One region of the Enterobacter sp. JBIWA008 genome, then DNA from elsewhere that is predicted to be linked to it. Evidence: predicted binding sites of a transcription regulator. Region 1 holds the regulator's gene; the other holds the start of a gene.
What was found. The regulator ArgR, encoded in region 1, controls arginine synthesis, uptake and breakdown. The targets are predictions, from matches to a motif close to ANTGAATAAAAATACANT.

Region 1 (3,417 bases):
TCGCCTGGACTGGGTGGCTGGCAATGAAAACCTATACGTTTGATTTTGACGAGATCGACAGTCAGGAAGACTTCTACCGTGAATTTATCCGGGCGTTTGATCTTGAACGGGAAAGCGTGACGAATCTGGATACGCTGTGGGACGTGGTAACCGGCAGTCTGTTGCCCCTACCGCTGGAAATTGAGTTCATCCATTTGCCCGATAAGCTTCGCAGACGTTTTGGCGCGCTGATATTGCTGTTCGATGAAGCGGAAGAAGAGCTTGAAGGGCAGCTGTGCTTTAACGCGCGGCATTGAACGAAAAAAAGCCCCTGACCATGAGGCCAGGGGCAAGTCGTATGATGAGATACGACGAGGGTTTATTTATACAGTTCTGCCGTTGCGTGCCAGTGGTCACCCTGATTCAGTTCGGTGACGCGATAGCTGCTGGCACCTGCTTTTTCAGCTTTGGCGGCAAGTTCGTGACGAATATCCATCGGTGAACCGGTGACAGACGTTACGGAGATGCTGCCCATACGCTGTAGATTTTGTGCCTGGTCGGCATTCACCTGCTGTACGGCTGCGCTAGCGCCGAAAGAGAGAACGGATGCCAGACCGAGGGTTGCGATGATCAATTTGGTTTTCATAGCCTTTACTCCTGCATAGGGTTTTTACTCAACGGCGAGAAGGGTTGAACCGCTATTTTTATGCCTGGTGCCGTTGAGTGGAGATTTACGTCTTCAGTTATCACTAAAACTTATTTGTACAGCTCAGCGGTAGCGTGCCAGTGGTCACCAGATCGCGCTTCGATAATGCGATAGGATGATGCACCCTGTTCTTCCGCTTTTTTGTTCAGCATCTCACGCATATCCATTGGCGATGTGGCGACCGCGCCGACAGAAACCGTACCGATGGCCTGGCGGGATTGCGCCTGGTCAGCATTGATAGAGTCTGCTGCGAAAGCACCAAATGACAGGACAGACAGGACGCTCAGCGCCGCTACAGTTGATTTGATTTTCATGATTCTTACCTCGTCGAATTTTTTAGTGGGGTCTTGTTTCGTGACCCTCATCACAAAATCAAGTATACACTAATAACGGCAAAAATTAATACCATGCTAATGGTTTCCTTGGTTATTACGTGTTAAACCGCCAATTTTTTATAACCAAATTGCATAATATTGAGTATTTTTTGCTCTTTTTTGATGGGTATATCTAATTAAATCATATGGATATCAGATTTTGATTTTTTGTGCGATTTTTTGATTAGCATTCACCAGGTGAATGACGATGGGTGGTAAAAAGCACTATTTGTCAAAGTAAAGGGAAATAGAAAAGAGGGGAAAAAGCAGCGGAAGCAGAACGATCCCCGCAGCGGCGCTACGGGGAGAGGAGATTAGAGTTCCTGTTCGAACAGTACCAGAATCGCTTCGTGGAGATCTTTCACGGAGAAACCGCTAGCCGGTGTGGTAAAGATGGTGTCATCGCCAGCTATAGTCCCGAGGATACCTTCCGTTTTACCCAACGAGTCCAGCATGCGGGCAATCAGCTGTGCTGCACCTGGGCTTGTGTGGATCACTACAACGGCGTCGTTATGATCGATATCCAGAACCAGATTCTTGAGCGGGCTGGAGGTAGTCGGCACGCCAAGTTCTGCTGGCAGGCAATAGACCATCTCCATCTTGGCGTTGCGGGTACGCACCGCGCCAAATTTCGTTAACATGCGGGAGACTTTCGACTGATTGATGTTATCGAAGCCTTGTTCCTGCAGCGCCTGAACAATTTCTCCCTGAGAACTGAATTTCTCTTCTTTGAGTAGCGCCTTAAACGCCTTTACTAATTCTTCTTGCTTAGACGAGCTTCGCATAAGTCACCCGGAATATGACGATAGAAACAACATTATTATGCATGTGGATGAATTTTTATGCAAATTATCTACTCAGCGCAAGGCTGAAATAATGTTATGAAAGGGAGTGATTTTATCAGATTTCGTTATCAGAAAACATGCCTGGGTCACGCCGCGCAAATAAGCTTAAAAGTAAATTAAATGTTATCAAAATGATGTTGTTTTGGTGGCGGGGCAGGGTGTATTGTAACCACCTCTTAATGCGTTGCCGTCTGTCGTCAGATAGTCTTCTGAAGAGAGATTAAAGTCGCGTGACCTCAAATTCTTTAGCTACGAAAATTGTAATTATTTACTTGCTGAATTATGGTCGCCGCAACGGATTTACAGATACTTAAGTTAACCATAATAAGGAGTTTAGGATGAAAGTCGCAGTCCTCGGCGCTGCTGGTGGTATCGGCCAGGCGCTTGCCCTACTACTGAAAACCCAACTGCCTTCAGGCTCAGAACTCTCCCTGTACGATATTGCCCCGGTAACCCCAGGTGTGGCGGTTGACCTGAGCCACATCCCGACTGCTGTAAAAATCAAAGGCTTCTCCGGTGAAGATGCGCGTCCTGCACTGCAGGGTGCCGACGTGGTGCTGATTTCTGCAGGCGTGGCGCGTAAGCCTGGCATGGATCGTTCAGACCTGTTCAACGTCAACGCGGGCATCGTGAAAAACCTGGTGCAGCAGATTGCAGAAATCTGCCCGAAAGCATGCATCGGCATCATCACTAACCCGGTGAACACCACCGTTGCTATCGCGGCAGAAGTGCTGAAGAAAGCAGGTGTTTACGACAAAAACAAACTGTTCGGTGTGACCACGCTGGATATCATCCGTTCCAACACCTTTGTTGCTGAGCTGAAAAGCAAACAGCCAACAGAAGTGGAAGTTCCGGTCATCGGCGGTCACTCTGGCGTCACCATTCTGCCTCTGCTGTCGCAGATCCCAGGCGTGAGCTTCACCGAGCAGGAAGTGGCTGACCTGACTAAACGCATCCAGAACGCGGGCACCGAAGTAGTGGAAGCGAAGGCGGGTGGCGGTTCTGCAACCCTGTCTATGGGCCAGGCAGCTGCGCGTTTCGGTCTGTCGCTGGTTCGCGCTCTGCAGGGCGAGAAAGGCGTTGTTGAATGCGCTTACGTTGAAGGCGATGGCGAACACGCCCGCTTCTTCTCTCAGCCGCTGCTGCTGGGTAAAAACGGTATCGAAGAGCGTAAATCCATTGGTACGCTGAGCGCGTTTGAACAACACGCGATGGAAGGCATGCTGGATACGCTGAAGAAAGATATCACCCTGGGCGAAGAGTTCGTTAACAAGTAATACGAACCGTCTCCCGCAGGCCGGGTAAGCGTCAGCGCCACCCGGCAAAAAAAACCGAAGCACTTGCTGGCTTCGGTTTTTTTATGGCTGTCAGTTTGTTGCCGGGTATTCCTGAATCGTCACCTGCAGCGTCAGTTTCTTATCGTTGCGCATGACCTCAACAGGGATGATAGAGCCCGGGCGAATTTCTGCTACCTGATCCATCGTCTCCAGCGCAGAGACCGCTGGCGTGCCGT
Region 2 (3,417 bases), 450 kb from region 1:
TTCAATTTGCATACAAAATCATGATTTATGTGAAAAAGGGGTTGCATCACAAACCTATCCGAGTATAGTGCGCATCCACGGACGCGGGGTGGAGCAGCCTGGTAGCTCGTCGGGCTCATAACCCGAAGGTCGTCGGTTCAAATCCGGCCCCCGCAACCAATTAAAATTTGATGAAGTATCTTCTACGACTGTAGAAAGACGGACGCGGGGTGGAGCAGCCTGGTAGCTCGTCGGGCTCATAACCCGAAGGTCGTCGGTTCAAATCCGGCCCCCGCAACCAATCAAATTTGAAGAAGTAAGTTTCTACACGAGTAGAAAGACGGACGCGGGGTGGAGCAGCCTGGTAGCTCGTCGGGCTCATAACCCGAAGGTCGTCGGTTCAAATCCGGCCCCCGCAACCAATACTTCTAAAAACAATAAACACCCTTAAGGGTGTTTTTTTGTATCTGTCGTTTGTGAATTTGCCGGGCGTTTACCCGGCTGAACGATTTACCCGCGCCGCGCCAGCGTCGCCCCGTCAGAGAAATACGCCCGTATCCCCGCCAGAATCGACTCCGCAACTTCCTGCTGGAATTTTGCCGTCTTGAGCTTACGCTCCTCTTCAACGTTACTGATAAACGCTGTTTCTACCAGAATGGACGGGATATCCGGTGCCTTGAGTACCGCAAACCCGGCCTGTTCAACGCTGTTTTTATGCAGCTTATTGATGTTGCCCAGCTTGCCCAGCACCGCTTTACCAAACTTCAGGCTGTCGTTAATGGTCAGCGACTGCACCATATCGAACATAGTGTGGTCGACGTAGCGGTCGCCGCTTTTGCTCACGCCACCAATCAGGTCAGAGGCGTTCTGGCTGTCAGCCAGGAATCTTGCTGCGGTACTGGTCGCGCCTTTGGTTGAGAGCGCAAACACCGACGAGCCGCTTGGCTGGCGGCTGGTAAACGCATCCGCATGGATCGACACGAACAAATCGGCGCGCTGCTTCTGCGCTTTCGCCACCCTGACCTTCAACGGGATAAAAATATCTTCATTGCGCGTCATATAGGCGCGCATATTCCCTTCTTTATCAATCAACGCCTTCAGACGACGTGCAATTTGCAGCACCACGTCTTTTTCACGCGTATGATATTTCCCCACCGCGCCGGAGTCTTCGCCGCCGTGGCCAGGATCGAGCATGATCACAATCGGACGATCGCGCCCTGCTTTGCCCGGCTGCGGACCGCTTTGCGCAGGTGGAACCTGACTCTGCAGATCGCCTTTGTTGTAATCCTCCAGCAGAGCGAGAAGCGGATCCTGAATATCCGTCGCATTGGCCGGGTAGAGATCCATCACCAGGCGCTCTTTGAACGTCGCAACGGGCGCCAGGGCGAACAGCTGCGGCTTAACGTTCTGCTTCAGTTCAAACACCATGCGCACGGTTTGTGGATCAAACTGCCCGACGCGCGCCGATTTAATAAACGGATCGTCGCCGCGGATCTGCGCCGCCATCCCTTTCAGCACGGAGTTGAGGTTAACGCCTTCGAGATCCACTACCACGCGTTCCGGGTTGCTGAGGGCAAATTGCTTATATTTCAGCACGCGATTGGATTCGACCGTCACGCGCGTATAGGTCGACGACGGCCAGACGCGCACTGCCACCACCTGACTGGTGGCGGCAAGACCGACCTGACTGACGCTAAGCAACCACATTGCCCCGGCCCCTTTTAACAAACGGCGGCGGCTTATTGCTGAATTGGATCCCGACATGCTTCTCCCGAGCAAGAACACTGACTGATATACAAAATGTCCAAATTGACCGAAAACTTTAACGAATGACGCATAAACTGTCATCTATAAAAAGGTAAACAATCACACGCTAACGCACGGATTACTTACCAATTTCTGTGGGTCGCGGAAAATTTGCGCTTGCACACACGTCCATAATCGAATAAAAATACAGAAATTACGAATAAACATTCATTAAGGGTTGTGCCATGGTGAAGGAACGTAGAACCGAACTGGTCCAGGGATTCCGCCATTCTGTTCCCTATATCAACGCCCATCGGGGAAAAACGTTTGTCATCATGCTTGGCGGCGAAGCCATTGAGCATGAGAATTTTTCCAGCATCGTCAATGACATTGGCCTGCTGCACAGCCTCGGTATCCGCCTGGTGGTGGTGTATGGCGCGCGTCCGCAGATCGACGCCAACCTGGCTGCTCACCACCACGAGCCGATTTACCACAAACATACCCGCGTCACCGATGCCAAAACCCTGGAGCTGGTGAAACAGGCGGCGGGTCTGCTGCAGCTGGATATTACCGCGCGTCTCTCCATGAGCCTGAACAATACGCCGCTGCAGGGCGCGCATATCAACGTCGTGAGCGGCAACTTTATCATTGCCCAGCCGCTCGGCGTGGACGATGGCGTGGATTACTGCCACAGTGGCCGCATTCGTCGTATTGATGAAGAAGCTATTCACCGCCAGCTGGACAGCGGTGCCATCGTGCTGATGGGCCCGGTGGCGGTCTCCGTAACCGGTGAAAGCTTTAACCTGACCTCAGAAGAGATTGCCACGCAGCTGGCAATCAAGCTGAAGGCGGAAAAAATGATTGGGTTTTGCTCCTCCCAGGGTGTCGTAAACGATGAAGGGGTAATAGTGCCGGAACTTTTCCCGAATGAAGCCCAGGCCCGCGTGGAAGCGCTGGAAGCCGAAGGCGATTACCACTCCGGCACCGTCCGCTTCCTGCGTGGCGCCGTGAAGGCCTGCCGCAGTGGCGTGCGCCGCAGCCACCTGAACAGCTATCAGGAAGACGGAGCCCTGCTGCAGGAGCTGTTCTCGCGCGACGGTATTGGTACACAAATTGTGATGGAGAGTGCGGAGCAGATCCGCCGCGCCACCATCAATGACATCGGCGGCATTCTGGAGCTGATCCGCCCGCTGGAACAGCAGGGCATTCTGGTACGTCGCTCACGCGAGCAGCTGGAGATGGAGATCGACAAATTCACCATTATTCAGCGCGATAACCTCACCATTGCCTGCGCCGCGCTCTATCCGTTCCCGGAAGAAAAGATCGGTGAAATGGCCTGCGTGGCGGTGCATCCTGATTACCGTAGCTCTTCACGCGGCGAAATGCTGCTTGAACGCGTGGCGGCGCAGGCGCGCCAGATGGGGCTGAGCAAGCTGTTCGTCCTGACGACGCGCAGCATTCACTGGTTCCAGGAGCGCGGATTCACGCCGGTGGATATCGATTCCCTGCCGGAAACGAAGAAAGAGATGTACAACTATCAGCGTCGTTCAAAAGTGCTGATGGCCGATCTGGGATAATACGACGCCCTCACCGTCCGGCGAGGGCTTTCGTTCAGAGGGACTCAAATATCGCGCTCAGCCCGCTTCGGCGTTCCGTTCGGGTGGCAATCGCCTGTACCAGCACGCGTTCATC

Region 2: the regulator ArgR is predicted to act here: its motif matches at 1,920-1,937, upstream of argA (amino-acid N-acetyltransferase).

What each region holds. Positions count from the first base shown of each region.
Region 1 is NZ_CP074149.1:4,332,290-4,335,706, reverse strand. It holds gene KGP24_RS21025 (barstar family protein) at 24-296, shown strand; gene yhcN (peroxide/acid stress response protein YhcN) at 359-625, opposite strand; gene yhcN (peroxide/acid stress response protein YhcN) at 736-999, opposite strand; gene argR (transcriptional regulator ArgR) at 1,374-1,844, opposite strand; gene mdh (malate dehydrogenase) at 2,243-3,181, shown strand; gene degS (outer membrane-stress sensor serine endopeptidase DegS) at 3,272-3,417, opposite strand, start outside.
Region 2 is NZ_CP074149.1:3,882,182-3,885,598, forward strand. It holds tRNA gene KGP24_RS18740 (tRNA-Met) at 83-159, shown strand; tRNA gene KGP24_RS18745 (tRNA-Met) at 204-280, shown strand; tRNA gene KGP24_RS18750 (tRNA-Met) at 325-401, shown strand; gene amiC (N-acetylmuramoyl-L-alanine amidase AmiC) at 490-1,743, opposite strand; gene argA (amino-acid N-acetyltransferase) at 1,971-3,302, shown strand; gene recD (exodeoxyribonuclease V subunit alpha) at 3,337-3,417, opposite strand, start outside.